DNA from 3 places in the Sphingobium aquiterrae genome. Region 2 is predicted to be linked to each of the others. Evidence: riboswitches for the same ligand, from Rfam matches in the RefSeq annotation. Region 2 holds a riboswitch; each other region holds the start of a gene.
The links. Region 2 has a riboswitch for cobalamin ahead of WFP78_RS03255 (TonB-dependent receptor plug domain-containing protein). Riboswitches for the same ligand answer to the same signal wherever they lie in the genome.

Region 1 (6,212 bases), on a different contig from region 2:
GCGCATTGCGTCCGCGCGTCGAACCGGGCCGCCGCCTTGAAGGCGACGGCCCGGGAAAAGAGCCGCCCGTCCACCTCCGGCAGGGCGACGTTCATGGCGAGGTCACGCGGGCCAAGGCCGCGCGCGCTGGCCTGCCAGGCGTCCCGCTCGACGCTGGCGAAGCTCGTCTGCAGGATCGGGCAGTCGGGCAGTTCCAATATGCTCGCGCTGCGCCGCTCGCCGGGCGCGGAGGCGGCAAAGGCGGTCGCGTTCAGGATGACGTCCGGCGCCACCTCCCCGGTCAGCGCGCGCAGGACATCGACGGCGAAGGGCTCGCGCAGGGCGCGGACATGGACGGGAAGGACATTCATCCCCTCCGCCTCCAGTCCCGCGATCACCGCGTCGACCGCCTCCAGCGTGCCGGCCATCACCAGCGCGCGGTAGAATGTGAACAGCGCGACCGGCCGCCCCGCGACCCAGCGCGCCTTCACCTGGTCCAGCGTCGGGCGCGGCTCTCCGGCCAGATAGAGGCCGGCGTCCGCAATCGGCACCGGCGCCTGCGGATCGCCCGCGTCCCCACCCGCCAGCCGGGCGGCCAGCCGCAGGAAGCCCGCCGCATTGGCGACACCGCCCTGCCGCAGATAATCGTGCAGCTGTCTGCCCGTCTCCGGCGGCACCGTGGACGCCGCCGTCAATCCGGGGTCGTCGTCATTGCCATCGGGGATCGCGGCAAAGGCGATCCCCTTCTCGCGCGCCACGGCGGCGATTTCGTCGATGCCATAGGGCCAGTAGGATTTGCCGCCCAGCAGCACGACGCACACGAAGCGCGCCTTCGCGATCACCTTTTCGACATAGAGGTCGACCGAATAGGGATGGCGTAGCTGCAACAGGTTGGCGAGCCGCAGCTCCACCCCTTCCAGTCCGGGCAGGGCCGCCGCCCGGGCAAAACAGGCAAGGCTGCTGTCGGCGGTGGTGAGGATGACGATGTCGCCCGGCGTCTGGCCAAGGTCGATCGCCTCCTCTCCGCTGGAAACGGTGCCGGGCGTGGCGGCCAGCAGGTGCATCAGGCGGCCTGCGCCCCGGCCGCGGCCTGCAGCGCCATTGCGATTCCCGCGCGATCCAGCCCCTTCTGCCCGATGACCACCAGCCGGGAGGCCCGCGCCTCGCCCGGCAACCATGCCCGGTCGAAATGATGCTGGATGCGCGGCCCGACCGTCTGGATCAGCAGCCGCGCGGGCCGCCCGGCGACCGCCACGAAGCCCTTGATGCGCAGGATGCCATGGGCGGCGATGACATCGCCAAGCGGCCCCAGCAGCCCGTCGATCGCCTCGACTTCGCCCAGGTCGAGCACGAAACTGTCGAAATCGTCATGGTCATGCTCTTCGCCCTCGGCGTCATGATGCGACGGGCGGCTGTCCAGATCGTCCTCCGCGCCGGCATCCAGGCCCAGGAACAGCGCCGGGTCCACCCGGCCATGGGCGCTGCGGACGATGGCGACGCCGGGCCGCACGCGCGCGGCCAGACCCTGCTCCAGCGCGTCCAGCAGCTGCGGATCGACAAGGTCGGTCTTGCCCAGCAGCACCAGGTCGGCACAGGCGAGCTGATCCTCGAACAGTTCCTCGATCGGGCTGTCATGGTCCAGCGTCGGGTCCGCCGCGCGCGCGGCGGCCAGCGCCGCCTCGTCGCTGGCGAAGCGGCCGGCGGCAAGCGCATCCGCGTCGACCAGCGCGATCACGCCATCCACGGTCGCGCGCGTGCGGATCGCGGGCCATTGGAACGCCTTGAGCAGCGGCTTGGGCAATGCCAGGCCGGATGTCTCGATGATGATCCGGTCCGGCGGCAGGGGCCGGTCCAACAGGCGCTGCATGGTGGGCAGGAAATCATCGGCGACGGTGCAGCAGATGCAGCCATTGGCCAGTTCCACGATGTCCTCTTCCGCGCAGGCTTCATCGCCACAGCCCTTCACCAGATCGCCGTCGATGCCGACATCGCCGAACTCGTTGATGATGAGCGCAAGGCGGCGTCCGCCCGCATTTTCCAGCAGATGGCGGATCAGCGTGGTCTTGCCGGCGCCCAGAAAGCCGGTGATGACGGTTGCAGGCACCTTGCTCATGCGAAAATTCCTTCGGACAGGGGGATGGGGTCGAGAAAAGAGATAGCGTCCGCCTCGACCCGCACCGGCAGGTCGAACAGGCGGGACAGCGTGTCGGCGCACAGCACCGTGTCGGCCGGGCCAGCCGCGAGGATGCGGCCGCCGCGCATGGCGACCACCGCATCGGCAAAGCGCCGCACCAGCGTCAGGTCATGGATCGCCACGACGATGACGGCCCCCAGTCCGGCGCGGGCGCGCAGGCGGTGCATGCAGGCCATGGCGTGCAGGGGGTCGAGCCCCGCCGTCGGCTCGTCCGCGATCAGGATTCGTGGATCGGCGACCAGCGCCCGGGCCAGCATGGCGCGGGCCAGCTCGCCCCCCGACAGCGCGGTCGCGGGCCGGTCACGCAGGGCCAGCAGGTCGCATTCGGCGAGCACGCGGTCGACAGCCTCCCGCATGGCCGGCGAAAGCAGGCCGAAGGACGGGAGCGAGGGCGTGAGGCCGATCGCCACCAGCCGCTCGACGCTGATCGGCCAGCTCACCGCCGCACGCTGCGGCAGATAGGCGCGCTGCAACGCCAACATGCGCGGATCGATGTCGGCCATCGGCCTGTCGCCCAGCCGCACCATGCCCGATACCGGCTTCAGCACCCCGGCGGCCGCTTCGATCAGGCTGCTCTTGCCCGCGCCATTGGGGCCGATGACGGCGGTCAGCCGGCCCGGCGCGAACAGCGTGCTGGCATCGCTGACCGCAACCGTGCGCCCGCGCCGGACGGTAACGCCCTCCAGCGTCAGCGACAGGTCGCGCTCAGGCACGACCGGCCACCTCGATCTCGTCAAAGCCCTTCCAGCGGTAGATCGCCCAGCTGATGATCCAGCACACAGCGAACAGGCCGATGATCGCGAAGCCCAGGCTGTTGAAATGCGTGCCCAGATTCGCCGCCAGCGACCAGATGCCGCCGGAAAGGCCCAGCTTCTCGCCCAGCAGCGCGGCGGTTTCGATGCCCCCGATCATGATGGCGACGATGGCCGACACCAGCGTGATGGTGATGTTATAGTAGAGCTTGCGGATGGGTTTCACGAACGCCCATTGATAGGCGCCCATCATCATCGCGCCGTCCGCCGTATCGACCAGCGCCATGCCCGCCGCGAAGAGCAGCGGGAAGATCAGGGCCGTGCCGATCGAAAGCCCGTTCGCCGCCTGCCCCGCCGAAAGGCCGAGGATCGCGACCTCCGTCGCCGTGTCGAAGCCGAGGCCGAACAGGAAACCCAGCGGCGCCATATGCCAGCTGCGCGTCACCAGCCGGAACAGCGGCCGGAACAGGCGGGACAGGACACCGCGATTGCCCAGCAGCAGGTCCAGATCGTCCTCGCCATAGGGCTTGCCGGCGCGCACCTCGTTGAAGGTGCGCCAGACCGATCGCAGGATGAGAAGGTTCATGCCCGCAATCGCGAACAGGAAGGTCGCGGAGATGGCCGTGGCGATGACGCCGCCGACCGCGCCCACCGCCTCGATCCGGCTGACCGCGCTCGCCGCGAGCGCGATCGTGACCGCCGCGATCAGCACGATGGCGCTGTGCCCCAGCGCGAACCAGAAGCCGACCGTCAGCGGCCGCTGGCCATCCTGCATCAGCTTGCGCGTCACATTGTCGATCGCCGCGATATGATCGGCATCGACGGCATGGCGCAGGCCAAGGCTCCAGGCGAGCAGCGCCGTGCCGAGCATCACGGTGTTGCCGGGGAACAGCGCGAACGCCCACAGCCACAGCGCGACATTGGCGGCGATGAGCCCGCCGAACATGCCGATCATCCGCCGTCGCAGCGGCCTTTGCGGGGAAGACGGGGAAATCTGGGGCACGGTCATGCCGGGGCCTGCGGCGAAACGGGGCGGGGCTTGCGGCGATCGTGCGCGCGCGTTCGTGGGGCGGCGGCCGCCGTCGCCGGAAAACAGGCGATATTCATGGGTATTTCCCCGTCGGTGTCAGCGAAACCGGACGGGAGCCTCCGCGCGAACGGCCGGCATGCACTGCCGAACGGACACCCTGCAGCGCCCGGCACGCATGCCGGTGCGGCTCCCGCCGCACAAGCGTCGCTCAGACGGAGTACCGTGCCACGGCCATCCCCTGGACCAGGCAAGAGCGACCAGACGCCGGCAGGTCTCCTGGCTCACGGGTCATCGCACGATGCATGGCCTTCCCAGGCCCCGCATGACTTAGCGTCCGGCCCAGTGGCTGACCCCCCGATGATCCCGGAAGGTCGATATGCATCGCGCTCACCGCTTACAGTTGCAGGGACAGCTGCGGAATAGGATGCCAAGGCATCCGTACCGCATTCCCATTTTAAGCCCCTTTCGGGGCACCGGCGCGATCTTCGAAGGGCGGCTCATGCCGTCCTTCAACGCGGGGCATAGAGGCGCCTTGCCGAAAAGTGAAGATAAAAGCACGTCCGGCACGCCGCGCCCATCGGACGCTCATCGAACCGGGCGGTTCGTCGCGGTCCTCCTTTTGCACTTCATGTTGACGGAGGGCCTTCCCTGCCGATAAACAGCACATGAGAATCATTATCAATATTAAAGGGGGCTTCATTGGCCGTTTCCAAGCCGGATGCGCGGCGTCCGCAGCACATGATCCTGTCAGCGTCGATCCCGGCGCTGGCCGCCACCCTTGCCCTGGCCCCCGGCCTGGCGCGGGCGCAGGATGGCGACCCGCTTGTTACCTTCGACCAGCGCAACGCGATCACCGTGACCGCTACGCGCCTGCCGCAGGCCGTGATCGACGTGCCCGCGACGGTCTCGGTCATTTCGGATCGGCAGATCGCCGACCAGATGGTGTCCGACATCAAGGACCTCGTGCGGTTCGAGCCCGGCGTCAGCGTCCGGCGGGCGCCCACGCGCTTCGGGGCGGCGAGCGGCACGACAGGCCGGGACGGCAATGCCGGCTTCAACATCCGCGGCCTTGAAGGCAATCGCGTGCTGATCCAGGTCGACGGCGTGCGCGTGCCCGATGGTTTCGACTTCGGCGCGCAGTCGGCGGGACGCGGCGACTATGTCGATGTCGGCCTCATCAAGTCCGTCGAAATCCTGCGCGGCCCCGCTTCCGCGCTTTACGGCAGCGACGGCCTGGCCGGCGCGGTCAGCTTCGTCACCAGCGACCCCGAGGATTTCCTGCGCAAGGACCGCAATGTCGCGGGCCTCGTCCGCGCGGCCTATGATTCGGCGGACGACCAGTTTTCCGAGACCGCCATTCTGGCCGGGCGAAGCGGGGCATGGTCGGCTCTGGTCGCCTATACCCGCCGGGACGGGCATGAATTCGACAACAAGGGGACGAACGACGCGCCCAATGCCAACCGGACCACGCCCAATCCGCAGGACAGCCGCTCCAATGCCGTGCTGGGCAAGATCGTCTGGAACCCCGGCGAGGCGCATCGCGTCCGGCTGACCTTCGATCATCTGGACGACGACATGCGCACCAATGTGCTCAGCGGCATCGCCGCCGCGGCGACGAGCGCCACCAGCGTCATCGGCCTTACGGCGCACGACAAGACCCGCCGCGATCGCGTCAGCCTCGACTGGCGGTATCGCGGCACGGGCGCGATCGACGAGGCGCAACTGTCGCTCTGGTATCAGGATGGCGAGAACCGCCAGTTCAGCGCCGAGGACCGCAACACCGCCGCCGACCGCACCCGGCTCAACACCTTCGAGAACCGCGTCATCGGGGCCAGCGCCGAACTGCGGAGCGACCTGCGCACCGGCGCCATCGCCCACCGCGTCGTCTATGGCGGGGACATCAGCGTCACGCGGCAGAAGGGGCTGCGCGACGGCACCACGCCGACGCCTCCCGACACCTTCCCGACCCGCGCCTTCCCGATCACCGACTTCACGCTCGCCGGCGCCTATCTGGGCGACGAGATCGCGCTGGCGGACGGCATGTTCACCCTCTATCCGGTGCTGCGCTTCGACCATTACAAGCTCGATCCGAAGGACGATCCGCTGCTGCCGGTGTTCGATACGGCGGGCCAGAACGGATCGCGCCTCTCCCCCAAGATCGGCGGGGTCGTGAAACTGGGCGGCGTCAACCTGTTCGCCAACTATGCGCGCGGCTTCAAGGCGCCCTCCCCCACGCAGGTCAACCAGTTCTTCCAGA
Region 2 (6,212 bases):
CTCAATCTGCGCATCGGCTATGCGGAGACCAATCGCGCGCCCACGCCGGCCGAACTGTCCTGCGCAGACGAAAATGCGCCGTGCAGCCTCACCAATTTCTTCGTCGCCGATCCGCCGCTGAAGCAGGTCGTCGCCAAAAGCTGGGAAGCGGGCGCGGGCGGCCAGGGCGTTGTCGGCGGCGTCCGGCTGGAATGGCTGCTGTCGGGCTATCGCACCACCAACCGCAACGACATCCAATATGTCGCCTCGGCCATCCGGGGCCGCGCCTGGTTCCAGAATATCGGCAGCACGCGGCGGCAAGGCGTGGAAGCCAGCCTGAAAGCGTCGAAGGGCGGGCTGACGGGCACGCTCAGCTATGCCTTTACCGATGCGACCTATCGCAGCCCGCTGACCCTCTCCAGCCCGGCGAACCCGGAGGCGTCGGATGACGGCACGGTGGCCGTCGCGCGCGGCGACCGCCTGCCCGGCATCCCCCGCCACAGCGCCACGCTGGCCATCGACTATGCGGGCAGCCTGGGCGGCAAAAGGGGCTGGTCGATCGGCGGCGACCTGATCGCGCGCACCGGCCAGTATCTGGTCGGCGACGAAGGCAATGATACGCCGCGCCTGCCCGGCTATCTGCTGGTCAATGTGCGCGGGGGCTTCGATATCCTGCCCGGCGTCACCCTGTTCGGCGAGCTGCGCAACGCCTTCAACCGGAAATTCGCGACCTTCGGCACCTTCTCCGACGTGGGCGAGATCGACCTGGCGGAGGCGCCGGACGCATCGAACCCGCGCGCTTATGGCCCGGCGGCCCCCCGACGCTGGTATGCAGGCGTGAAGGCGCGTTTCTGATCCTCTTGCGGCGCGGCCGGGGGCAGCGACCCGGCCGCGCCGCCCTTTTGCAAAATGTTCAGGGCTGAAATGTTCAGGGCCAGAATATTCAGGGCCGATCGACGCGCGGCAGCAGCCGGTCTTCCAGCCCCGGATAAAGGTGGGAAACGCTGCGCTGCAGCTCATAACGCGCCGCTGCCATATGCGCGAAGCGATCGGGGATCGGCAGGTTCCCCGCCTCCACCATGTCGAGCCCGGAACGGACCGCTTCGCTCAGCGTCGCTTCCAGCCAGTCGATCCAGTCCAGCGTCTGCGCGATCGCCTGCCCGCCGTCGGGATCGAACGGCCCATGCCCCGGAATGGCGCCCCGATGCGGCAATGCCCTGAGCGTGGCAAGGCTCGTGCGCCATGCCTCCAGATTGGCGGTCGGCGTGCTGGGCGCGCGATCATGGAACAAAAGGTCGCCGCCGATCAGCAGGCCGGTGCGCTCATCCAGCAACGCCAGGTCGGCCGCGCTGTGGCCGGAAAGCGCCAGCAGCTTCAGCCGCCGTCCGCCGAAATCCTCGCCGTCGCTCTCGATCCGCCGGCCCGGCAGCACCAGGTCCGTGCCGCGCATCCAGTCGTTCAGCATGCGGTACATGGCATCGGAAAAACCGCGCCCGTCGCGGCCGATATCCGCGATGGTGCCGGGCAGCGCCGCGACGATCGCCGGATCGAACGCGGCAATGCCAAGCCCATGATCGGGGTGGAGATGCGTCACATAGACGCGGATCACCGGCTTCCCCGTCAACGCTTCCGCCACGCCTCTGAGCGCGCGGGCATAGCGGACGGACGGCCCGCAATCGCACAGCAGCGTGCCGGCGGGCGTGTCGATGATCGCGATGTTCGCAATGGCGCCGCCATTGGCCGGCAGGATCGGTTCATCCGCGCCATGGACCATCCAGATGCCATCGGCGACCTTGACCGGGGCAATGCTGTATTCCTGCGCGGCCAGCACCCTGCCGGGCATGGCGACGGCGGCGAACGCCGCCGCGATGCCGCCGCCCAGCAGCGTCCGTCGTGTGGGCACTGGCCGTCGCGTGGGCAGCGGGCGGCGCGTCGGCATCAGCGCTGCGCCGCCAGCAGGCCGGGCGACTGCTTCGCCACGCCGATCACGGCATGATAGTCCCGCCCATTGGTGTCGCGCGCATCGACCGTCAGGCTCTCCCCCGCCGCCGCGTCCAGCATCAGCGTGAGCGCCGGGTCCTCCGCCACCGCAGCCCAGATCTCCATGTCGCCCAGCGTCCTGCCCGCCGCATTGGCCACGCGCAGGGTTTCGAGATGATAGGTGGCGATATTGTCGACCAGCCCCGTATCCATCGGATGACGAAAGCTGACGCGCAGGCGGCTTTGCGTTTCGCCCACCGGCCATGCCTCGCCCCTGATCTCCCCCAGATGCTGCGCCCAGTCGCCCTTGACCCGGCTGACCGGCGGGGTCGAGCAACCGCCGCCCGCCGCATCCACCCAGCCGCCCGACACCAGCCATGCGCCGCTCCTGAGCTGCACCGCGCCGCGCACCGGCGTGCGCTGGTCCAGCTTGATCCGGGTCGCGACATAGGGCGCCGCCGCCACGGGGCGGTAATCTATCGCGATGGGAATGGGGTTGAGGTCGACCAGCAGCACGATGCGCTTCACATCGGCGATGCCGCGCGCGTCGATGGCGACGGGAAAGCTGCGCTGGTTCTCCGCAATCTCGGGATAGAGCACCCGCACGCGCGGATCGAACCGCACCGGATCGTCGCCGAAGAGCGTGCGGGCATGGGCCTGCCACATCGGCGATCCCAGCGGATCGGCCGGATAAGGGGCGCCCGCACGCGCGGGCATGGCACCGCCCAGTACCGCGACCATGGCGATCATCCATGCAAGGCGTTGGCCTTTTGCCACATCCTTCTCCCTATTGCCGGGTCTACACCGGCGCAGGATCGGCTACCATAGGACCTTGGCATAGGACCTTGGCATAGGACCTTGGGCCGAAGCATCGGCCAGCAGGGAGGGGGACAGGATGCGGGCATGGGCATGGATCGCAGCGACACTGCTGTCGCTGTGCGCGGCAACGGCGGGGCAGGCGCAGGATGGCGAACCGCTGTTCGACCCGGACGGCTATCGCATCGCCCATTATCGCGCGCCCGTCATCCGCCCGCCCGACGGCGTCGGCCGCATCGCGCCGAACGCCGCCGCCATGCTGCGGCCGGACAGGGACGCGTTGTTCATCGATGTCACCCCGGCCGAAGGCGGCCACCGCGAGGCGGACGGACGCTGGCGGCTGGCGCGCGCCCGCGCCACCATCCCCGGCGCCCACTGGTTTCCCGAAGCCGGCCGCGGCGTGCCCGCGCCGGACATCGCGACATGGTTTGCCAAAGGCATCGCCCGCCTGTCGCGCGGGCGGCGAGACCGGATGATCGTCACCTTCTGCCTTGCCGATTGCTGGATGAGCTGGAACGCGGCGAAGCGGCTGCGCGCCATGGGCTATAGCCGGGTCTGGTGGATGGCCGAGGGATCGGACGGATGGGCCGACCTGGGCCTTGCGCTGACGCCCGCGATACCCGAACGCTGAATCGCCGCCCGCCTCTATCCGCCTTGCACCAAAGGACAATTGCCGCCTTCCGGCAGTTCTTTCATCCCTCCAGCAGCCATAGGCATGGCCGGATGTCCATGTCGCCGCCCAAGAGAATATCGTAACGAAAAATGTCGTAACCAGGAATCGAATCGGGAGAGAAGACCATGTTTCGTCGTTCGGCTGCCCTTGCTGCCCCCATCCTCGCCATCGCCTTTTCCCTGGCTGCCACCCCGGCGCTGGCCAAGGACATCGTCGTCCACATGAAGAACCAGGGCCCAGAGGGCGCGATGGTGTTCGAACCGTCTTTCATCAAGGCCGCGGTCGGCGACCGGATCGTCTTCAACCCCACCAATCCCAGCCATAATGCAGAGACCATTCCCACCATGCTGCCCGCCGGCGCCACGCCGATGAAGGGCGCGATGAACAAGGAAGCGTCGATGGTCGTCACCAAGCCCGGCCTCTACGGCATCAAGTGCATGCCGCATTATTCCATGGGCATGGTGGCGCTGGTCCAGGTCGGCAAGCCGACCCCGGCGGACATCGCAGCGGCCAAGGCCGTGAAGCTGGCGCCCTTCGCCGCCAAGCGGATGACGGCCTATCTCGCCAAGGTCAAATAGGCACTCAAAGCTCAAACAAGCGCCCACCCATCGCAGCGCTGAAATCGCCGCAGGTCCGCATCCCCCCGATGCGGGCCTGCTTCCGTTTGGCGGGCACGGGATTGGCAGCGCCCGTCCTTTGCCCTATGGCCCGCCGCGGGCAGCGGGTTTCACCCGTTTCCCGACTGATCGCGCCGGTGCCCCTGCCAAGGGGCCTAAGAGGGAATGCGGTGCGGGTGGCTTGCCATCCAAATCCGCGGCTGTCCCTGCAACTGTAAGCGGCGAGCGCGATGCACTTGTCCTGCGCCCCTTCGGGGATGACGGGCGACCACTGGGCCGGCGCCGATGCGCGCCGGCATGGGAAGGTGTGCATCGTGCCGTGACCCGCGAGCCAGGAGACCTGCCGGCGCTTGGTCGCTCTTGCCTGGGTCCAGGGGATGGTCGAGGCACGGTGTTCTCCGTCTGAGCGACGAACGATGCGGTGGAGGCCGCATCGGCGCAACGCCGGCGGCGACAAGGTGCCCGTCCGCCCGCAACGCGCCGACCGTTCGCTCAAGGCAAACGGCACGCCTCCGCCTTTCATGCTCAGGCGCCGGGGGCAATGACGATGAAGAGCCTTTTCCTTTCCACCTGCGCGCTGGCCGCGATCACAGCGATGCCGCTCCATGCGCAGACCCGGCCCGTTCCGGGCGACCTCGACACGGCGGATGGCGCAGCCATCGTCGTCACCGCATCGCGCTCCGGCGAGGGCGTGCCCGTCGACCGGCTCGGCGCGTCCGTGACGGTGCTGGACAGCGCGACGCTGGACCAGCGCCAGACCCGCATCGTCTCCGACATCCTGCGCGATGTGCCGGGCGTCGCGGTCAACCGCGTCGGCGGCATCGGCAACCTGACGCAGGTGCGCATCCGCGGCACGGAGGGCAATCACGTCCTCGTGCTGATCGACGGCATCGAGGTGGCGGACCCCTATCAGGGCGAATATGATTTCGGCACGCTGATCGCCGATCCGCAGGCGCGCATAGAGGTGCTGCGCGGCCAGCAATCCTCGCTCTATGGGTCGGATGCGATCGGTGGCGTTATCCATTATATGACGCTTACGGGCACGGAAGCACCCGGCTACAGCCTGCGCGCGGAGGGCGGCTCCCTCGGCACCTTCAGCGGCGGCGCGCGCGCGGCGGGCGTATCGGGCACGCTCGATTATGCGCTGTCGGCCTCCTATTATCATACGGACGGCTATGCGACGGCGCGCGGCGGCCAGCGCGATACCGGGTCGGACAATATCGGCGCCAGCGGCAAGCTCATCTGGACGCCCACCGACAGCTTCAAGCTGACCGGCGTCGCCCGCTATAGCTATACCGACGCGGACAACAACAATACGGACATCGACACGAGCAGCCCGACCTTCGGCTATGTCATCGACAGCCCCGGCGTCCATGTGAAGAACCGCGCCTTTTACGGCCTGCTGAGCGGCGAGTTCACCGCGCTCGACGGGCGCTGGGTCAGCACCCTGTCGGGCCAGATCGCCGACACGAAGCGCACCGGTTACTCCCCCTTCGGCATCGATTATGGCGACAAGGGCCAGCGGCTGAAGGGCTCCTTCACCAGCAGCCTGAAGCTGGGCGACGAAGCTCTGTCCCACAGGCTGACCGCCGCCGTCGACGTGGAGCGCGAGCAGTTCCAGAACAGCGTCGCCTCCCCCTTCTCCTTCGGCGGCAAGCGGCATACCGACAATGTCGGGCTGGTCGGCCAATATGAGCTGAACGCCGGCGACGCGCTGGCGCTGGGCGCCTCTGTCCGCCATGATTTCAACAACCGCTTCGCCGATACGACGACATGGCGGGTGCAGGGCAGCTATCGCTTCGAAACCGGCACGCGCATCCGCGCCGCCTATGGCACGGGCGTCAAGAACCCCGGCTATTTCGAACTCTTCAGCTATGATGCGGGCCGCTATATCGGCAACCCGAACCTGAAGCCGGAAAAGTCCGAAGGCTGGGAAGCGGGCATCGAGCAGAGCCTGGGCGATGGCGCGGCGACCATCGGCGCCACCTGGTTCGACAGCCGGCTGAAGGATGAGATCTACACCACCTACCCCGCACCGGATTTCGTGGCGACGCCAGGCAACCGCACGACGACATCGAAGCAGCATGGGCTGGAGGTCTTCGCCAGCGCGCGGCCCATCAGGCAACTGCGCCTCGACGCAGCCTACA
Region 3 (6,212 bases), on a different contig from region 2:
TCCCCCACCGATCATTCAGACAGCGGCCCAAAAGCGCCCTTGCGGCCCGTCCTGTCAACTCACTGCGTGATGCGGCCGTAGCATAAAAAATGACCCGGCAAGCGGTAAGGCTTGCCGGGTCAGGATATAGGAAATCAGGAGTGTCTGATCTCCTCGGGTCGCGCCGCTAGAATAGATGATTCGCACGGGCGCACGCGTGATCGCCGTCACGCATCTGAAAATAGTCATGCGGCGCAATGGCGCGCCCGTTCCGCCCCTTTTCTGCCGCACGGACCCCGGCAGCGCTTCCCGCGTGAAGCGCAGGAACAGGCAGCATCCATCGCGGCGCAAACAACGGTGCTGGAATCCGGCATGGGAAAGGCGTATCGTTCTTCAATCGGATAGCGCTTTTGCACCCGCGCCATGTCCGTTCGGCAGCTTGGCTGATCGTAGCCCGGAACTGCCGGGAGCATTTTCGGCAATGGCCGGGAAACAGGCATTCGGGCCGAAAATGCGACCACAAGGGAAAGAGCGTTTCCGCGCCATGTGGCGACGCTCCAGTTGGGAGACTCGCTATGGTCGCCGCGTCACCGCATCTGTCTTCGATGTCATCCTTGAAGCTGCGCCGCATTGGCGTTGCCGATCTCCATTGGGCGCTCCGGGAGGGCGTGCGTGATTTTCTCGCGCTTCGGGGCGATTTCCTCTTCGCGGGCATCATCTATCCGGCGGTGGCGCTCATCGCCGCGGCGTTCGCGCTCAACCGCCATATGGTGCCGCTCATCTTCCCGATGGCGGCCACCTTCACGCTGCTGGGGCCGGTCATCGCCATCGGCTTCTACGAACTGGCCCGGCGCCGCGAAAAAGGGCTGGAGACCGGATGGAATCATTTCTTCGATCCCCTGCGCGGCACCTCGCGCGTCCAGATCCTGGGGCTGGCGGCGGCGCTGACCATCATGGCCATCGGATGGATGGTGGCGGCCCGCGCCATTTACGATGCCACGCTCGGCACGCTGGCGCCGGCGGATGTCGGCGCGTTCCTGACGCAATTGTTCGGCACGCCCGAAGGCTGGCGCCTGATCGTCATCGGCAATGCCGTCGGCCTGTGCTTTGCCATCGTCACCCTGACCATCTCGGTGATTTCCTTCCCGATGCTTGTCGACAGGCCGGTGCATGCGAGCGACGCGGTCGAGGCGTCGTTCCGGGCGACCGTGCAGAATCCGATCGTCATCTTCCGCTGGGGGCTGTATGTCGCGATCATCCTGGCGGTGGCCTGCATTCCCGCATTCATCGGGCTGGCGGTGGCACTTCCGGTGCTCGGCTATGCCAGCTGGCATCTCTATACGCGCATCGTGGAGCGTTAGGGCCAGTCACCATTCAGCTCCATGCCGATCAGGCGTGCCGCGCCGTGAACAGCGCCGCCACGGCAGCGGGGCATGACGGGAAATAGAAATGCACATAGGATGCCGTGAGCGAACCCCGCCGGTACACGGCCTCCCCCACGCCGCCATTGGGATTTGACGTCCTCGCCAGGGGTAGCTCCGCCGTTTCGAGCCGGGAATAATGGAAGCTGTGCCCCCGCAGATGGCCCTCCGGCAATGTCACCTCCTGCAGGCCCAGCCCGGACAGGCGCGGCTGCATGCTTGCCCCGGCATCCAGCAGGCCGAGCATGGACGCCTGCTCCCCCGCGACATCGGCCAGCGTGCGCGCGCAATACAGCATGCCCCCGCATTCGGCGAGGATCGGCCGGCCCAATGCATGATGCGCGCGAATGCTCTCCATCATCGCGATGTTTCCGGCGAGCGCCCGCAGGTGAAGCTCGGGATATCCGCCCGGCAGCCACAGGGCATCGCAGGGCGGCAGCGCCCCATCGCGAATCGGGGAGAAAAAGCGCAGGCGAGCACCCATCCTTTCCAGCAGGGCGAGATTGGCCGGATAGAGAAACGCAAAGCCATCGTCGCGGGCGACGGCGATTCTGACATCCTCCAGCAGGCGCGGCGGCTCCCCATCGTCCGGCGCGGCGAAAGACACCGGCGGCGGCAGCCATTGCGCATCGGCGGACAGAAGCGCCGCCGCGCGCTCGATCCGGGCATCGAGATCGTCGATTTCCTGCGCCTGGACGAGCCCCAGATGCCGTTCTGGAAGTGCGATCCCACCATCGCGGAACAATGCGCCCAGCCAGCGGACATCCCCCCTTAGGCTGTCTCGCAGCATCCCGGCATGGCGCGCACCCGCCACCCGATTGGCGAGCACGGCGCTGACACCGATATCGTCCCGATAGCTGGCAAGGCCATGCACCAGCGCGCCGAAGCTCTGCGCCATCGCGGAACCATCGACCACCGCCAGCACCGGCAGGCCGAAGCGCGCCGCTAGGTCGGCGGCGGAAGGATGGCCGTCGAACAACCCCATCACGCCTTCGACAAGGATCACATCGGCGTCGCGCGCCGCTTCATGCAGCAGGGCGCGGCAATAGGCCTCACCCCCCATGAACAGGTCGAGCTGATGGACGGGCGCCCCCGATGCGCACTCCAGGATCATCGGGTCCAGGAAATCCGGGCCGCATTTGAACACGCGCACCCGCCGCCCGGCCATGCGATGCCGCCGGGCGAGCGCCGCGGTGACAAGCGTCTTGCCCTGCCCCGATGCCGGCGCGGCGACCAGCAAGGCCGGGCATCGGGCGTCACCCCGCATCGATCGATGCCGCCACGGCCCTCGGATCAACGACCGCCTTGTGGTGCTGGCCCTCCATGTCGCTCATCGGCGCTGTCCCGATGACTGGCCGGACGTCAGCAATACGACCACCGCATGACAGGCGATCGCAACGCCCGTCCATGTCAGCGTCGACAGCAGCGATCCGGGGAAATAGCGGATGATGCGCCCCGCGAACCCGGCCAGCGACGGGTCCTTGAAATGGCCGCTCAGGACATAGAATCCACCGCTGGAAAACAGATGGCCGACAAATGTCGCGCCGACCGCCAGCACGACGATCGCGGGCAGGATGGCAAGGCTCGCCCCCATGCGCTTCGCCGCGAAACGCCCGGCGCACCACATGGTGCCATAGGCCGGCACCAGCATCCAGTAGGCCGGGGTGAAGCAGAAGGACGCCCCGCCCCTCGCGCCGATGACGACAAGGTCGATGGCAAAGGCGAGCAGGAACAGCGCCGGAAAGGCCATGCGCGAACGGATATAATATCCGGCGACGAAAAAGCTCGCCCAGCCGGTGTCGGGCAGGTGGACATAGGCGCTGAGCGAATGGGTGCGGGTGGCAAGCATCACCAGCGCCAGCAGCGCAAAAATGCCAAGGTCGAAACGCGTGCGTTGGGCCATCATCATGGTCTCCGAACAGGAAAGGGAATCAGCGATGCCGGCGCAAAGGCCGGCGGGGAAAGCGCATCGTGGCCGGCATGGTGGCTGCACACCACGCGCGCCGGGCCATGGCGTCATTCTTCAGCTGTGAGGCATCATCGCGGCTCCCCCCTTCAACGTTACGCACAATGTCGTCACGCAAGGGGTTCAGCCCTCGTCCGCCCGGTACATCCCGCCCGCGCGAAGGATCGACGGCAACCGGCCGGTTTCCTGACTTCTCGGTTCCTCGCGCCCTCGCCGCCTTCTCAGGGCCAAGACCCCAATGGCATGTGGCGAAGCGCTCGCCGATGACAGTTGCGGGAGCAGTGCCGGCTTTGGCCAGATGGCCGTTCCGGACTTCCCGATTAAGCCCTTTCGGGCACCCGTTGCGCCACCGGGGATAGGATAGCGGGCGTCGTTGCGCAAGCGTGCGGCATGATCGCGGCTTGCGGAATGCTGCAACGCACGGTATCTGCCCGCCTCGCGACAGGTTCCCCGAAAGGGGATTCAAAGGGAACGGGGTTCGATACCCCGGCTGCCCCTGCAACTGTGAGCGGTGAGCCATCGGGCCAAATGCCATTGGGACTTTCGGGTTCTGAGAAGGCGGTCCGGAACGGCGTCGACCCGCAAGCCAGGAGACCTGCCTGACGCGGTCGTTCTTCGTCCGGGCAGGGTGCACCGGCCGAGCGGGGTCTTCCTCGAGCAACGACATTGACTGCCTCGCGCGGGAAAGCGCGGGCCGGATGTCGTGCGCATGCGCCCGTGCATTCTCCCGCGTCTCCCGTTCGGGGCTCCGTGCCTTTGGGGGACCGAATCAATGCATACCGTTTCACATTTCTTCTGCCTTTCCGCTCTTATCGCCTCGCCCGCGCTGGCCCAGACGCCCGATACGGAAGCCAGTGCTGGCGCCGACGCCGACAACAGCCAGATCGTCGTCACCGCGCTGCGCACCCCGGTCGAGCGCGACCGGGTCTCGTCCAGCGTGACCGTGCTCGACCGCGAGGATATCGAACAGGCACAGCCGATCGCCATATCGGACGCGCTCGTGCGGACACCGGGCATCAGCATGGTCCGCAACGGCGGCTATGGCACCACGACATCGCTGCGCATCCGTGGCGCGGATGCCGGGCAGACGGTGTTCGTCATCGACGGGATGCGGCTGGCCGATCCGTCATCGACGGCGGGCGGCTACAGCTTTTCCAACCTGCTGACCGACGATATCGAGCGGATCGAGATATTGCGCGGGCCGCAATCCATCCTCTGGGGCAGCGACGCCATCGGCGGCGTGGTGAATGTCCAGACCGCGCGCCCCACAAAAGCGCTGGAGGGCAGCGCCGCGATGGAGGCCGGATCGCGCCAGACGATCAGCGGCCGGGCGGCTGTCGGCGGGCATAGCGACCTGCTGGACTGGCGCCTGTCCGGATCGACCTTCACCACGGACGGGATTTCCGCGCTCGCCAGCGGAACGGAAAAGGACGGTTATCGCCGCAACGCCGGCAATGGCACCGCCACGCTGCGCCTCTCGCAGGCGGTCTCGGTCGACCTTCGCGGCTATTATGCCAGCGCCCGCAATGATTTCGACGGCAGCTCCGGCGACGCCCCCGTCTATGGGCTGACGAAGGAATGGACCGTCTATGCCGGCATCAACGCGGCGCTGCTGGATGGCCGGCTGAGGAACCGGATCGCCATCCTGCAGAGCGATACCGACCGCGAGAATTACGATCCGCGCCGCACGATCCGCGCCCTCAATTTCGATGCGAAGGGCAAGGTCCGCCGCTATGAATATCAGGGCACCTTCACGCTTTCACCGCTGGCCGACATGGTCTTCGGCGCGGAGCGCGAGGAGCAGCGGATGACCAATGGCTCGCCCGCCAACAACGCCCTGCCCTATACACTGACGCAGACGCGCGCCGATATCGACAGCCTCTATGCCGAGCTGCGCCTGACGCCTCTTGCCGGGCTGACGCTGAACGGCGGCGCGCGGCGGGATCATCATTCCAACTTCGGCGGAAACACGGTATTCAGCGCCGGGGCGGCATGGTCGCTGAACAAGGGGGCGACCGTGCTGCGCGCCAGCTATGACGAAGGGTTCAAGGCGCCATCGCTCTATCAGCTGTTCAGCCTCTATGGCGCGGCCAACCTGCAGCCGGAAAAGGCGCAAAGCTGGGAGGCGGGCATCGAACAGGCGCTGCTGGGTGAGAAGCTGCGGCTTTCGGGCACATGGTTCGAACGGCAGACCGATAATCTGATCGACTTCGCCTATTGCCCGACCAGCGGCGCGCTGCCGGCCATATGCTATGTCCCCGGCACCACGACCACGCGTTTCGGCTATTATGCCAATGTGAACAAGAGCCGCGCCCATGGGCTGGAATTTGCCGGCACGCTCCACCTCGGGCGCCTGACCATGGATGGCAATTACAGCTGGATCGCCGCCGTCGACCGGACCGAAGGCGGCAATTTCAATCGGCAGCTGGCGCGCGTGCCCCGGCATCTGGCCAATGGCCGGATCGGCTATGATTTCCCCTTCGGCGTCACCACCAGCGTTGCCCTGCGCTATGCGGGTGGCAGCCTCGACCGGATCGGCGGCACCATGCTGGACGATTATCTGCTGACGGACCTGCGGGCGGAATGGAAGCTCCTGCCCGGCCTGACCGTGCAGGGCCGGATCGAAAACCTGTTCGACGTCGCCTATGAGACGGCGGGCGGCTATTCATCGCTCGGCCGCTCCGTCTATCTCGGCATCAGGAGCCGTTTCTGATGCTGCGCCGGGTGGAGGATGGATCGGCGGCTGGAACGGGGGTGGTCGTGTGCAGCACATGCCGCCTTTCCCCCGAACAGCGCGAGGACGGGGACGGGCGGCGCGGCGGTGCGCTGCTCGGCGATGCCTTGCG

Region 1: another riboswitch for cobalamin. It lies ahead of WFP78_RS10435 (HoxN/HupN/NixA family nickel/cobalt transporter); the one in region 2 lies ahead of WFP78_RS03255 (TonB-dependent receptor plug domain-containing protein).
Region 3: another riboswitch for cobalamin. It lies ahead of WFP78_RS12985 (TonB-dependent receptor plug domain-containing protein); the one in region 2 lies ahead of WFP78_RS03255 (TonB-dependent receptor plug domain-containing protein).

The regions. Positions count from the first base shown of each region.
Region 1 covers NZ_JBANFL010000008.1:100,494-106,705, reverse strand. The annotation lists gene cobN (cobaltochelatase subunit CobN) at 1-1,043, opposite strand, end outside; gene cobW (cobalamin biosynthesis protein CobW) at 1,043-2,092, opposite strand; gene WFP78_RS10440 (ABC transporter ATP-binding protein) at 2,089-2,886, opposite strand; gene WFP78_RS10435 (HoxN/HupN/NixA family nickel/cobalt transporter) at 2,879-3,934, opposite strand; cobalamin riboswitch at 4,205-4,448, opposite strand; gene WFP78_RS10430 (TonB-dependent hemoglobin/transferrin/lactoferrin family receptor) at 4,655-6,212, shown strand, end outside.
Region 2 covers NZ_JBANFL010000002.1:212,663-218,874, reverse strand. The annotation lists gene WFP78_RS03280 (TonB-dependent receptor) at 1-834, shown strand, start outside; gene WFP78_RS03275 (quinoprotein relay system zinc metallohydrolase 1) at 923-1,822, opposite strand; gene WFP78_RS03270 (quinoprotein dehydrogenase-associated SoxYZ-like carrier) at 1,918-2,709, opposite strand; gene WFP78_RS03265 (rhodanese-like domain-containing protein) at 2,855-3,406, shown strand; gene WFP78_RS03260 (pseudoazurin) at 3,574-4,026, shown strand; cobalamin riboswitch at 4,184-4,427, shown strand; gene WFP78_RS03255 (TonB-dependent receptor plug domain-containing protein) at 4,613-6,212, shown strand, end outside.
Region 3 covers NZ_JBANFL010000011.1:36,403-42,614, forward strand. The annotation lists gene WFP78_RS12965 (Crp/Fnr family transcriptional regulator) at 1-8, opposite strand, end outside; gene WFP78_RS12970 (DUF2189 domain-containing protein) at 555-1,340, shown strand; gene WFP78_RS12975 (cobyrinic acid a,c-diamide synthase CobB) at 1,369-2,667, opposite strand; gene WFP78_RS12980 (hypothetical protein) at 2,731-3,309, opposite strand; cobalamin riboswitch at 3,526-3,723, opposite strand; cobalamin riboswitch at 3,793-3,983, shown strand; gene WFP78_RS12985 (TonB-dependent receptor plug domain-containing protein) at 4,139-6,079, shown strand; gene WFP78_RS12990 (DUF1636 domain-containing protein) at 6,079-6,212, shown strand, end outside.